3 regions of the Pseudoalteromonas sp. CO325X genome follow, and region 3 is predicted to be linked to each of the others. Evidence: predicted binding sites of a transcription regulator. Region 3 holds the regulator's gene; each other region holds the start of a gene.

Region 1 (4,291 bases), on a different contig from region 3:
AATGTGGCGCCAGCGAACAGATTAACCGTTGGGGCGATGTTGGCCTAACGGGTGATTGGGCGGCAAAAGATATTCAATTATATGGTCGTAACTCAGTATCTGGTACTTATGGTTACTTCAAGAAGAAAGCCCTATGTAAAGGTGACTTCCGTAATAACGTAAATGAGCAGCCTGGCTCTGCATCGGTAGTACAGTCAATCTCTTCTTCTGTGAATGCGATTGGTTACTCAGGTATCGGTTACAAGACCTCAGGTGTACGTACGGTGCCGCTGGCGAAAAAAGGCGATAAGTTTGTTGATGCAACACTTGATAACGTTGCAACGGGCAAATATCCACTATCACGTTTCCTTTACGTCTACGTGAATAAGCACCCTAATAAGCCACTATCTCCTATCGATGCTGAGTTTGTAAAAATGGTGCTATCACAAACAGGTCAAAAAATTGTTGAGAAAGATGGTTATGTGCCACTTTCAAGCAAGATGGTTGAGCGTGAACTTAAGCGTTTAGGCTTACAGTAACATTGTATCTTTGAATCTTGTTGATTAGTTTAAAGCCCCCCCATGAGGGGCTTTTTTGTGTTCGCTATCCGTGCGTCATAAAGTCTGTATTACCAACAACTTTGTTGAATAAGTTCTTTGATAATACGTTGTGATGGATCAATACGGTCCATGGCCAAGAATTCATCGGGCTGATGTGCTTGGTTAATGGAGCCTGGGCCCATGACTATGGTTTCACAGCCCAATTGCTGAATAAAGGGGGCTTCAGTGCAGTAGTTCACCGCTATTGCTGGCTGTTGCGAAATCTTTTGCGCCAGCTGCACTAGCGCGCTATCAGTGGTCCCTGCAAAGGCAGGGATCGGGTCGTGCATATCAATGACTTCAACGCAGCCAGGGTAGCGAGCAGTGATGTCCTGAGTTGCCGCTAATAACATGGCTTGCAGTTCGACAATACTCAATCCTGGTAACGGGCGCATATCTAACTGTAATTCACAACATCCGCAAATGCGGTTAGCGTTATCACCGCCATGTATGTGACCAAGGTTCAATGTCGGGTAGGGAATGGCAAAATGTTCAATTGAATATTTATTCTTAAGATCCTCTTTTAGAACCAATAATTTTTGAATCACCAAGTGCATCACTTCAATGGCATTGATGCCGCGCTCAGGATCAGAGCTGTGCCCGCTTTTGCCAATGATACGAACCGCTGATGTCATATGCCCTTTGTGAGTAAATACAGGGGTCATGTCGGTAGGCTCGCCAATAACGCAGCGAGCCGGTTTTAAGTCTGGATACTTTGCCACTTCTTGGGCACCAGCCATAGTGGTTTCTTCATCGGCGGTGGCGAGAATAAGCAGCGGTTGTTGTTGCTTACTCGCATCCAACTCAGCGATGGCATTGAGCACAAAAGCAAAGAACCCTTTCATATCGATGCTGCCAAGACCAAAGAGCTTATTGTCTCGCTCGCTCAAAGTGAAGGGGTCCATACTCCAACGGCCTTGATCAAAAGGAACGGTATCGGTATGCCCTGCCAACATCAATCCGCCACTGCCATGGCCACGCTTCGCTATCAAGTTAAACTTATTGGCATCACTACTGAGTGGTTTTATTTCACACGCAAAGCCTAGCTCCTCGCACCAAGATGCCAAGTGTTCAATAACGGCGCGGTTGCTTTGGCTTAATTTCGGATCCAGTGAACTGATCGATGGGGTAGCGATTAACTCCCGGTAAAGGTGCAAAAAGTCGGGAAGAGCCATACATTTCCAAATAATTATTCGCGATTGTTGCATATTAATATAAATGTCTTTATAGTGAATATCAATTCACTTTTTAAGCATAAGTATTGGTTTGGTTATAATGGTTCATCACCCCCTTTGTACGGCGCGACGACGATAAGCCGCTCACCTAGGAAATCCTAGTGTGAGAGTGTGTTGCGTTGGGCATCTCGCCCGTGATTAAACCAAAAAAGAGCATCTTCATGAACATCGTAATTATTGGCGCAAGTGGTTATAGCGGCGCTGAGTTGGCGCAATTAGTTGCCAAGCATCCTCATTTTGTCTTGCAGGGCTGCTATGTCTCTGCCGGGAGTCATGATCGCGATAAAAAACTCAGCGATCTTTATCCTCAGCACCGTGGGTTATTAGACATGCCACTACAGGGCCTAACAGCCGATGCTATTGCTGATATTGGTCAGCATGCGCACGCCGTGTGCCTGTGTACCGAGCATAAAGTAAGTGTTGAATTGGCGCCGCAATTTCTCGAGCAGGATATTAAAGTTTTTGACCTCTCTGGCGGGTTTCGTCTTACCGATGCCGAATTTTATACCCAGTACTATGGCTTTGAACATCCCCATCCTGACCTATTGCGCCAAGCAGTGTATGGGCTAGCTGAGTGGCAAAACAGCGCCATCATGGATGCACAACTGGTTGCTGTGGCTGGCTGTTACCCAACAGCCAGCCTAAACGCGCTTAAACCGCTTCAACAAGCAGGGTTATTAGCGCCACAGCAAAAAGTGATCATAAATGCCGTATCCGGGGTGACTGGGGCGGGGCGCAAAGCCAATATGAACACGCACTTTTGCGAGGTATCACTGGCCCCTTATGGCGTGTTTAATCACCGCCATACCCCTGAAATTGAACAAGCATTAGGGCATCCAGTGCTATTTACCCCGCATTTAGGAAACTTTAATCGCGGTATCTTGGCAACCATATACGCGCAAGTAAATGCAGGGACCACGCTTAACGACATCACCGATGCTTATCAATGCCTTGCCGATGAACCTTTGATTCGCCTGCTCGGTGCTGGTGGTTTGGCATCAATTAAAGGCGTCGCGCAAACCCCTTATGTTGATATTGGCTGGCATTTGCAACAGCAGCAACTGATTATCAGTGTTGCCATCGATAACTTACTAAAAGGCGCATCAGGTCAAGCGCTGCAATGTATGAACATTAACGCTGGATTAGACCCAACGATTGGTTTGGTATAAAGAGGAAAATAATGACGAGTAGCAACACCACTTGGGTGATCAAATTGGGCGGTGCCCTGTTAAACAGCCCGCAGTCAGTGCAAGCGTTGTTCGCAACCTTGGCGACCATGACCGATACCCGTTTTGTTGTGGTTCACGGCGGTGGCTCACTGGTTGACCGCTGGCTGCACGATGCGGGCTTTGCCACGGCGAAGCACCAAGGTCTACGCATCAGTCCTGCCGAGCAAATGCCCTATATCGTTGGTGCCCTAGCTGGGTGTGCCAACAAACAATTGATGGGAGCAGCGATAGCCAATGGCCTTGAGCCTGCAGGGCTGAGTTTATACGAAGCCGGGGTCAATGCGCAGCAAAAACTCAAGGCACTGGGTCGGGTGGGTGAGTGTAGTCAGGGTGCTCGCTCGGCTATTCCAGCCTTGCTAGAAGTAGGAAAGCTGCCCGTAGTGAGCTCAGTTGGTTTTGATGAGCAAGGACAATGGTTCAACGTGAACGCTGATGAGGCCGCAGCGGCAATTGCCAAACAACTTGATGGTGAATTGATTTTTATGACCGACGTTGAGGCCGTATTGGATAAATCCGCTCAGCCGTTACACCAATTAAGTGCTGAGCAAATAGATGAATTGATAGCCCAAGGAGTTATCTCGGGTGGGATGGAGGTCAAAGTAAAGACCAGCCTTCTTGCTGCCCAGCATTTACGACGGGGTGTTTACATTTCGAGCTGGCAAAAGCCAGAGAACTTAGTTGCATTGCTCAATGGTGAGCATGTTGGCACGCAAATTACAATGTAAGCACAGACCATGAAACATGATTTTATTACCGGCCTCGAGCTGGACGACAAAGCTGTACTCGCGCTACTCACCCTAGCGCAAAAAATGAAAGCGCAACCCAATGATTATGCCCAAGCTTTAGCGGGCAAATCGGTGGTTACCTTATTTGAAAAGCAAAGCCTCAGAACTCGCCTAAGCTTCGATATAGGCATCAATAAACTTGGCGGCCATGCGGTCTACTTAGATCAGCAAAATGGCGCCATGGGCAACCGCGAGTCGGTAAAGGACTTTGCTTTGAATATCAGCACCTGGGCCGATGCCATCGTGGCGCGGGTTAATCACCATAACACAGTGCAAGAGCTGGCACAGTTTTCATCTAAACCGGTGGTGAATTCTTTGTGCGACCTATACCACCCCTGCCAAGCACTGGCGGACTTTTTAACCTTGCAAGAGGTGCACGGTGAGGTTAGCGAGCTAAAGCTGGCTTATCTCGGCGAGGGCAATAACGTCACCCACTCATTAATGTTGTTGGCCGCCACCCTCGG
Region 2 (4,291 bases), on a different contig from region 3:
TAAGCGTGATATTCGCCGCCATGAACGTATTTTAACAGCCCACCATGGGAGAGCAGTTTACGTGCACTAAATGCCAGTTTGCGCAACTTGCCTTGGTCGTGCTCAAAATCCTCAAAACAGGCACCAGCGATACGACTCGCCACGCCTTTAAAGCATAGCTCGACCACTATATCGGATAGCCCCACCGCTTCGAACAACATAGAGCACCGGTATGACGAAATGGTACTGATCCCCATTTTCGACATAATCTTAAACAACCCTTTGTTGATAGCGTTACGATAAGACAGCGTCACTTCGCGGTAGCTCTTGTCGATCACCTTGTTATCGCTCATCGCCACCAGCGACTCATAGGCGAGGTAAGGGTAAATAGCGGTTGCACCAAAACCAAGTAACACCGCGAAATGATGAGGATCGCGTGCGCTTGCAGTTTCGATAATTATGTTAGTGTCACAACGCAAGTTGTTATTCACTAAACGTTGCTGAACCGCACCAACGGCCATTGCCGCCGGAATAGGCAGGCTGTCTTGGGTAATATGGCGGTCGGTTAAAATCACCATCACCGCGCCTTCTTCAGCCTTACGCTGCGCCTCATCACAAACGCGTTCCAACGCCTGCTCTAAGGTCTCATCACTGGTGTAGTTTAGGTCCACTTGGCTGTGGCTATAGTGCTCATCATTGGCACTGCGCAGCTGCACCATATCCGAGTACATCAGCACTGGCGAATCAAATTGCAAGCGCTTAGCGTGTCCTGTGGTCTCATTGAAAACATTTTGCTCACGACCAATGCAGGTCGTTAGTGACATGACATGGTTTTCCCGCAGTGGATCGATAGGCGGATTCGTGACCTGAGCAAACTTTTGTCGAAAATAATCATATAAGGAGCGATGGCCTTCAGAAAGTACCGCAAATGGCGTGTCATCGCCCATTGAACCGGTGGCTTCTTGGCCATTTTCACCCATTACCCGAATGACCTGGTCCAACTCCTCATTGGTGTACGCAAACATTTTCTGATAAATCAGTAGCGTATCAGCGTCAAACGAACGGTTACCGGCTTCTTTGTCGGTCAGCTTCTCAAAAGGCGTGAGGCGCTTAACGTTTTGCTCCAGCCATTGTTTGTAAGGATGCCTTGCTTTAAGGTCTTGATCGATCTCCCCTGAGTGCCATACCTTGCCATGCAGGGTATCAACCACCATCAGTTCACCGGGACCAACACGGCCCTTCTCCACCACCTCATCGGCGGCATAATCCCAAATCCCGACCTCTGAAGCCAAGGTGATAAACCCGTCTTGGGTCACCACATAGCGAGCAGGTCGCAAGCCGTTACGGTCGAGGTTACATGCCGCAAAGCGACCATCGGACATCACAATGCCCGCAGGTCCATCCCAAGGCTCCATATGCATAGAGTTGAAATCATAAAAAGCGCGCAGATCATCATCCATCGCTCGGTTCTTTTGCCATGCCGGTGGCACTAACATGCGCATCGCGCGGAACAGGTCCATCCCCCCGGCTAAAAACAACTCCAGCATGTTGTCCAAGCTTGAGGAGTCTGAGCCACTCTCGTTGACAAAAGGGGCGGCACTTTGCAAATCAGGCAGCAGTGGCGAGGAAAACTTATAAGCACGGGCCCGAGCCCATTGTCGATTGCCCGTTATGGTGTTGATTTCACCGTTATGAGCCAAATAGCGGAACGGCTGTGCTAGAGGCCATCGCGGCTGGGTATTGGTGGAAAAACGTTGGTGAAAAACACAAATTGCCGAGGTCATGCGGATATCTGCCAAATCGAGATAAAAATTTGGCAAATCCTCTGGCATCATCAAGCCTTTATATACGGTGACTAGCCCAGACAGGCTAGCAATGTAAAAATCCTTATCCTGTTCTAGCTGTTTTTCGATACGTCGGCGGGCAATGTACAGCCGACGTTCCAAATCTTTTGGTCGCCATCCTTCCGGGGCGCTGACAAAAACCTGCATAAACTGTGGCAATTGCTTTAAGGCAATATCGCCTAAGTAACTGGTATCGGTCGGCACTTCACGCCACCCTTGTAGGGTCAGTGTTTCTTGTTCTAGTTCTTTAGTGATAACGCGTTTTGCCGCTTCGGCTTGAACCGGATCTTGGCTTAGGAAAACCATTCCCACAGCATAGTTCTTGCCCAGTAACCAGTTGTTTTCTTTGGCTACAGCTCGAAAAAAGCTGTCTGGCTTTTGCATCAGCAAGCCACAACCATCACCGGTTTTACCGTCTGCAGAAATACCACCCCGGTGTTCCATACGGGCAAGACCCGTGATCGCGGTGCGAATCAACTTATGGCTGGCTTGCCCATTGACTTGGGCTATCAAGCCAAAGCCACAATTATCTTTTTCTAATGCTGAGTCATATAACATTTGCGGACTCCTCTCCCCCTTGCTACTGCGTGCTAACCGCGTTGCAAGCAACCCTCACAGGCGGCCTAGCAGACCGTCAACGCTAACGCTTTGCAAACAGAGTGTCAATGAAATCATGAATACATATTCACATTCTTGAATATTTTTCACGCTTTGTAAACATATGCAAAGCAAGGGGGTATAGAGGTATTTTTACTATTTATACTCGTTATTTTTTATATGACACCAGTGTCATATTTACAAATCGTGTAAATAGCGAGCCTAAAAACGGACGTTTACGTTAACGTAAAGATGGGGTGCATGTGAATAATTATTCGTATTGCGAATAAAAATTCACCTCAATGTGCGCCCTGAGCTGCACAGTGCTCGTCAATACGCTCAGTAAGCTGTTGGCGCAATTGCTGAGCATTGGCAACAGGAATGGTTTGATTGATATCTTGCATCAACACTTGCCACTGTGGCCGCGTTTTCGATAGCGCAAAATACAATGGCTGATTGGTTATGCTTGGTTGCAATACTCGATAGGCAGCGCGGTCAATACCGTTTGCACTGGCAACGGTATGTAATACCAAGGGATCGCCAATAATGAGGTTAACGCGCCCGTTAACCACTAAGTTAAGGTTTTGCGCATCATCTATAGCTTGCTGAACAATGACTTGACCACTGTCGATCACTTGATCTACCTGGGGGGCATTTTGATAGCCACGAACGATACCAAGAGAGTAATTGGGCAATTCCGATATTTGCGGGGCCTGGATGATAGCACTGTCTGCTGCAGCCACATAATGCACCGGTGCATGCGCAAGTGCTGAGGACAATGCGAGGTGATTAAGCCGCGTGCTGCCAGGGATGACGTCTGAGGGCGCGGATGATTCTATTTCATACTCAGGGGCTAAAATGTCCGCATGACCCAATTCAGTCATGCGCACCGCTCGAGCCCAAGGCAAAAACCTGAACTCAGGATTATACCCAGCCTGCAATAGCAACGCCGCCATATAATGCAATAGCCAGCCCCCCTGACATTGATTACGCCCCAAGTAAGGAGGCCAATCAAGCGTCGCGACGACCACATTACGCTCGAACCCCGCATCGACAATAAAGGTACTGCCGCGCCAAAAGCCTGTGTAACTCATGGTTGCATCATTTACTTGATAGTCAATCGTAATAGATTGACCTTGCGCGTAGGAGTAGCTAGCGGGGAGTATGGCCACTGCCAAAATTAAAACGGTCATACGAATATAAAGCATGAACATACAAGGCACGCCCAATAAACTGCTATTAATAACAAAGTTTAACCGAAGATGTGCAGATGGAAAGTTTTTACCGAGGGATTCGAAAAATTGCTTTTTTAGTGAGAAATGCGTTGCTGATCGATGGTATCAGTCAAAGCCTCTGGACAGGGCTCTTAATAAAAAAGCCAGGAGAACCTGGCTTTTTTACTCTTATTCGCTATCAGCGTCTTTGTACTTTGCCGCTGTTTGCTCAATGAGAGGCTGCAACTCGCCGCGTTGGAACATCTCAATAATAATGTCGCAACCACCGACTAACTCACCTTCCACCCATAACTGCGGAAAAGTTGGCCAGTTCGCATATTTTGGTAACTCAGCACGAATATCCGGGTTTTGTAGGATATCAACGTAAGCAAACTGCTCGCCGCAAGAAATCATCGCTTGCGCTGCTTGAGAAGAAAAGCCACAGCTTGGTAGTTTTGGAGAGCCTTTCATATAAAGCAGAATGGGATTTTCAGCAATTTGCTGTTTAATCTTTTCAACGGTTTCCATGTACAACCTCAATTTCTGTTAAATGTGACGGTAAGTGTTGAAATCCATCACTTTGACCACAATGTCTATCGTTAGCAGTAATTTTAAAGCAAACAGCGCGCTGTTGATACCGTAGCATAACGGTGATGA
Region 3 (4,291 bases):
GATGGTATTGACGTAGTTTGTGGTAGTGCCAGTTGGCATATCTACGCCATCAAGACGTGCTTGCTCTAGCACTTGTTCAAGGATGTATTGAGCTCGCTCAACGCCCTCTTCACGCACAACCGACTCAAGGGCTTGTAGCCATTCCTGGGTTTCGAGTGCGTCTACGTCAACGTTATTGACTTCAGACATATGGAGTTTTCCTTATGTTTAAAATACGAATTTAAAATGCCAAAAAGCCCCAGCTTAAGCGCGATGCTCAACTGAGGCTTACAGCGAATTTATTGTGCTCTGGTACGTCGCAAAGAGCGCTCAATACGCGAATGCTCTTTCGTTGCTTCCAGTAAGGCTTCTTCGATAAAGGCTAAGTGCGCATTACTGGCCAGGCGTGCCTCTTCAGGGCGGCCTTCAATGACGGCGTCCATCAACACTTTGCGGTGCTGCGCTAATTGCTGCGACACGGCGGTTTTCTTCATCAATACCTGCAAGTTTTGCAGTACGTTTTGCTCAAGTAAAGCTTGCATGCCACGCACTAAGTGCAGTAACACCACGTTATGAGACGCTTCAGCGATACAAAAGTGAAAAGCGTTAATAGCTTTCGCCTTGGCACTGAGGTCATCACTTACTTGCGCTATTTTTTCAAAGCTATGCTTTACCTTTACAAAGTCATTTTGAGTCCCGCGCAATGCCGCATAATAGGCGGCGATACCTTCGAGGGCATGGCGAAACTCCAGTAAATCAAACTGCGACTCTGGGTGCTTACTGATCAACTCAAACAGTGGATCACTTAAGCCCTCTTCCAATTGGTTCTTTACAAAGGTGCCACCACCTTGGCGGCGCGTCACCAACCCCTTGGCTTCGAGTTTTTGAATTGCCTCACGCAGCGATGGGCGCGATACTTCAAACTGCTTAGCCAGCTCACGCTCAGGCGGAAGCTTTTCCCCTGGCGCCAGCGATCCCTCAAGAATCATATTCTCAAGCTGGGCCAAGATCACGTCCGATAATTTCGCTGCTTTTACTTTCAATGACATCGTTGATTTATGCTTTGGGTAAATTGGTCATACCAAAAAGTGCGGTTAAGGTATCAAATTCACCGCAAGCTGTCAAAATTGACCCAGTTCACATCAATTTTTATTCAGCCAATTATGGTGGATATGCGCGCAAATTAAAGTAATTTACGCTTAGCGACAAATGGTCAGACCAGTAAGAAGAAAGGAAATAGATGCACAAAAAAGCCCCTATAGCAGAACTATAGGGGCTTTTAGCATGATATCGCTATTAGCCAATATCATGAAGTAACCGCCATGGTGGCTATTACTTATTCATGAAGTCGATGCCTTCTTGAATATCTTTATTCAAGGTGCCCAGCATGTCTTCTTTGGCTTGTTGTTCAAAGGCGCTTAGTTCACCGTAAGAAAGCAACTCTTCGACACCATTTTTACCAAGACGTACCGGCTGAGCGAAGAACTGTGCGTCTTCACCATTACCTTCAACATAGGCGTATTCAACAACCTCTTCACCTTGCATGCCTTTGACTAGTGACAAGCAGAAGCGCGCTGCAGCTGCGCCCATAGAAAGTGTAGCACTGCCGCCACCCGCTTTTGCTTCAACAACTTCGGTACCGGCGTTTTGGATACGCTTAGTTAGCGCCGCAACTTCCTCATCAGAGAAGCTCGCACCTTCTACTTGAGACAGTAGAGGTAGAATAGTAGTCCCTGAGTGACCACCAATTACTGGCACTTTCACGTCGTTCACGTTCAGGCCTTTTAGCTCAGCAATGAAAGTTTCAGCACGGATCACGTCAAGTGTTGTTACACCAAATACGCGTGCAGGGTCATAAGTGCCTGCTTTTTTGAATACTTCAGCAACGATTGGCACTGTGCCGTTGACCGGGTTAGTGATAACACCGACCATGGCTTTCGGGCAGTTTTTAACAATGCCCTCAGCTAGCGTCTGGACAATGCTGGCGTTTACATTAAACAAATCAGCGCGGTCCATGCCCGGCTTACGCGGCATACCCGCCGGGATTAAAACAATGTCACAACCGTTTAGTGCTGCGTCTAAGTCTTCTTTACCGAAGCCCTTTACATCAACCGCAGTTGGGATGTGTGATAGGTCAACAGCAACACCAGGAACCACAGGGGCTACGTCGTATAGAGCAAGCTCAGAACCAGCAGGAAGGCTATTTTTTAGTAGCAAAGAGAGCGCTTGACCGATACCACCGGCAGCACCTAAAACGGCAACTTTCATTTTAATTCTCCGTAAAATAACGAGATTGGGTTATCAAGATTTGGGTCATCTGACCTTTTGGTGGCCTTAAAGATAATGAAAAGCGCCGATAAAGACAAATTTATCCGCGTTATTTTGACGATAATCTCGACCATAGTCGTAAACTTCACTGTAAACCTCCGTGCCTTGGATGAAATAACCCCGGTTCTTGGGTAGAATGATAAGACTTTAAGCTACAAAGACCATTATTATGCACGCGCAAGAAAAACAAGAAGCCTTGGTAAAAGCCTTTAAAGCCCTCCTAAAAGAAGAAAATTTCGGCTCACAAGGAGAGATTGTTGATGCCCTAAAAGAACAAGGCTTCGATAACATCAGCCAAAGCAAAGTTTCGCGCATGCTCAGCAAGTTTGGTGCGGTGCGTACACGCAACGCCAAACAAGAAATGGTCTATTGCTTACCCGCAGAATTAGCCGTTCCCACTGCGAAGTCACCACTGCGCCAATTAGTACTGGATATTGTTCACAATGAGATGATGATCATCATCACCACCAGCCCAGGTGCAGCACAATTAATCGCGCGCTTGCTCGATTCTCTCGGTAAGGCCGATGGCGTGCTGGGAACCATTGCCGGAGACGACACCATTTTTATTGCCCCCGCCAAAGTCTCAGAAATTGATATTACTCTGGAGCGGGTGCGTAAGCTGTTTGAGAACGTGTAGCTAACGACTTTAAAAAGTCCACCGAGGGGGCAAAAAACGCTGAGCCCATGTCGGCCTGGGTAAAGTCCAGCCAAGCATCATAATGATGATGATCCCCTAACTGACTTTTCAGCATTTGCGTAAACGCGTCGCCACTGGCGGCGCAGGTCACCGACAACAAGCCTTGCTTGGTCATGGTGCCAAAGGGCATGCCTTGGTGCAGTAACAGCGGCTCGCCTTTTTCATCTTTCAACTCTGAGCGCGCCGCGTGACTGTTGGCATTAATCGGCATGAGCAGCTCGGCATCCAGACGAGTACGGCCAATCACCAACTCTTGTTCTTCGATGCTGAGCGCTTGCCAGGCATTTAGGTTGTGGGTAAAGCGCTGGACGTGCACATAACTACCTTTTACAAAATCATTGTCGGGTTCATTAATGAGGGCCGTGAGATTTTTTTGTCGTCCATGAGGCGTATCCGGAGCGTAAAGAAAGCCATTAAAATCACGGCCGTCTAAAAAGCGATAACAGGTGATCTCCTCGACAAGCTCGACATCACTGCCTAGCAGCTTCAATACTCGCTGGCCAAATAGATGATTGACATCTTCGCGGTCCGAGCGAATTTGTATAAACAAATCGAACGGCTGTGCTAGCACGTGATGGTCACGGTTGGGGATACTTGGAAAGCTCGCTAATTCTGCAGGCATGGCATCGGGGTGAAAGTGCGGCCAGTACTGCGCACCTATGGCGACAAAGCTGGAAACCATGGCCTCAGAGAAGCGATCATCGTATTCGCTTTGCAGGTCCACTAACTGTGCGAGCTTACTTTTAACTGCGTGATCATGGCCATCAAGGACATTGAGAAACAAGTGCAAGCCGTGCAAATTGGCCTGCGCGCACACACCGGATTGCGCTCTGGGCATTAAGTTACCATTCCTTTCGTTGTTATTGTTAGCAACGCCTATTACCGGCGCCAAGCCGCCCGCGCGGCTACATAAAGGCTATGAATTCGCGCTTAATCAGCGAAGAAATTCACAGAGTGTGGGGTAATTGTAAGCGATAGCTTCTGACTCGGCAAAAACTCTTGTTCAGCCTTAGCAGGAATTTCAACTTCTTGAGCAAACACGCTGACGCGATAAACGTATTCTGTGCCGACAAAACGCTGTGATAGTAACGTCACTTCACCGTGTTCATCACCAATCAACTGCATATCGTGGGGACGAACATACACTTGCCCCTTCCCCGATGATGGCAAAGGCTGTAAAGAGCGCACAATACCAAAGGGCGTTTGCACATGCTCGGCATCAACGATAGTGGCATCAATATACACACCAGTGCCTAAGAACTCTGCCACAACTTTAGAGTTAGGGTG

What was found. The regulator ArgR, encoded in region 3, controls arginine synthesis, uptake and breakdown. The targets are predictions, from matches to a motif close to ANTGAATANNTATTCANT.
Region 1: the regulator ArgR is predicted to act here: its motif matches at 1,807-1,824, upstream of argC (N-acetyl-gamma-glutamyl-phosphate reductase).
Region 2: the regulator ArgR is predicted to act here: its motif matches at 2,496-2,513, upstream of gltB (glutamate synthase large subunit).

Annotation. Positions count from the first base shown of each region.
Region 1 is NZ_SGPG01000001.1:174,575-178,865, forward strand. It holds gene EXT46_RS00850 (phosphate ABC transporter substrate-binding protein PstS family protein) at 1-518, shown strand, start outside; gene argE (acetylornithine deacetylase) at 608-1,753, opposite strand; gene argC (N-acetyl-gamma-glutamyl-phosphate reductase) at 1,975-2,982, shown strand; gene argB (acetylglutamate kinase) at 2,994-3,767, shown strand; gene EXT46_RS00870 (ornithine carbamoyltransferase) at 3,777-4,291, shown strand, end outside.
Region 2 is NZ_SGPG01000029.1:31,910-36,200, reverse strand. It holds gene gltB (glutamate synthase large subunit) at 1-2,381, opposite strand, end outside; gene EXT46_RS15275 (transporter substrate-binding domain-containing protein) at 2,720-3,634, opposite strand; gene EXT46_RS15270 (Grx4 family monothiol glutaredoxin) at 3,824-4,162, opposite strand; gene EXT46_RS15265 (hypothetical protein) at 4,181-4,291, opposite strand, start outside.
Region 3 is NZ_SGPG01000032.1:329,636-333,926, forward strand. It holds gene aceE (pyruvate dehydrogenase (acetyl-transferring), homodimeric type) at 1-189, opposite strand, end outside; gene pdhR (pyruvate dehydrogenase complex transcriptional repressor PdhR) at 279-1,028, opposite strand; gene mdh (malate dehydrogenase) at 1,312-2,247, opposite strand; gene argR (transcriptional regulator ArgR) at 2,477-2,944, shown strand; gene EXT46_RS17035 (Dyp-type peroxidase) at 2,904-3,842, opposite strand; gene EXT46_RS17040 (ABC transporter ATP-binding protein) at 3,935-4,291, opposite strand, start outside.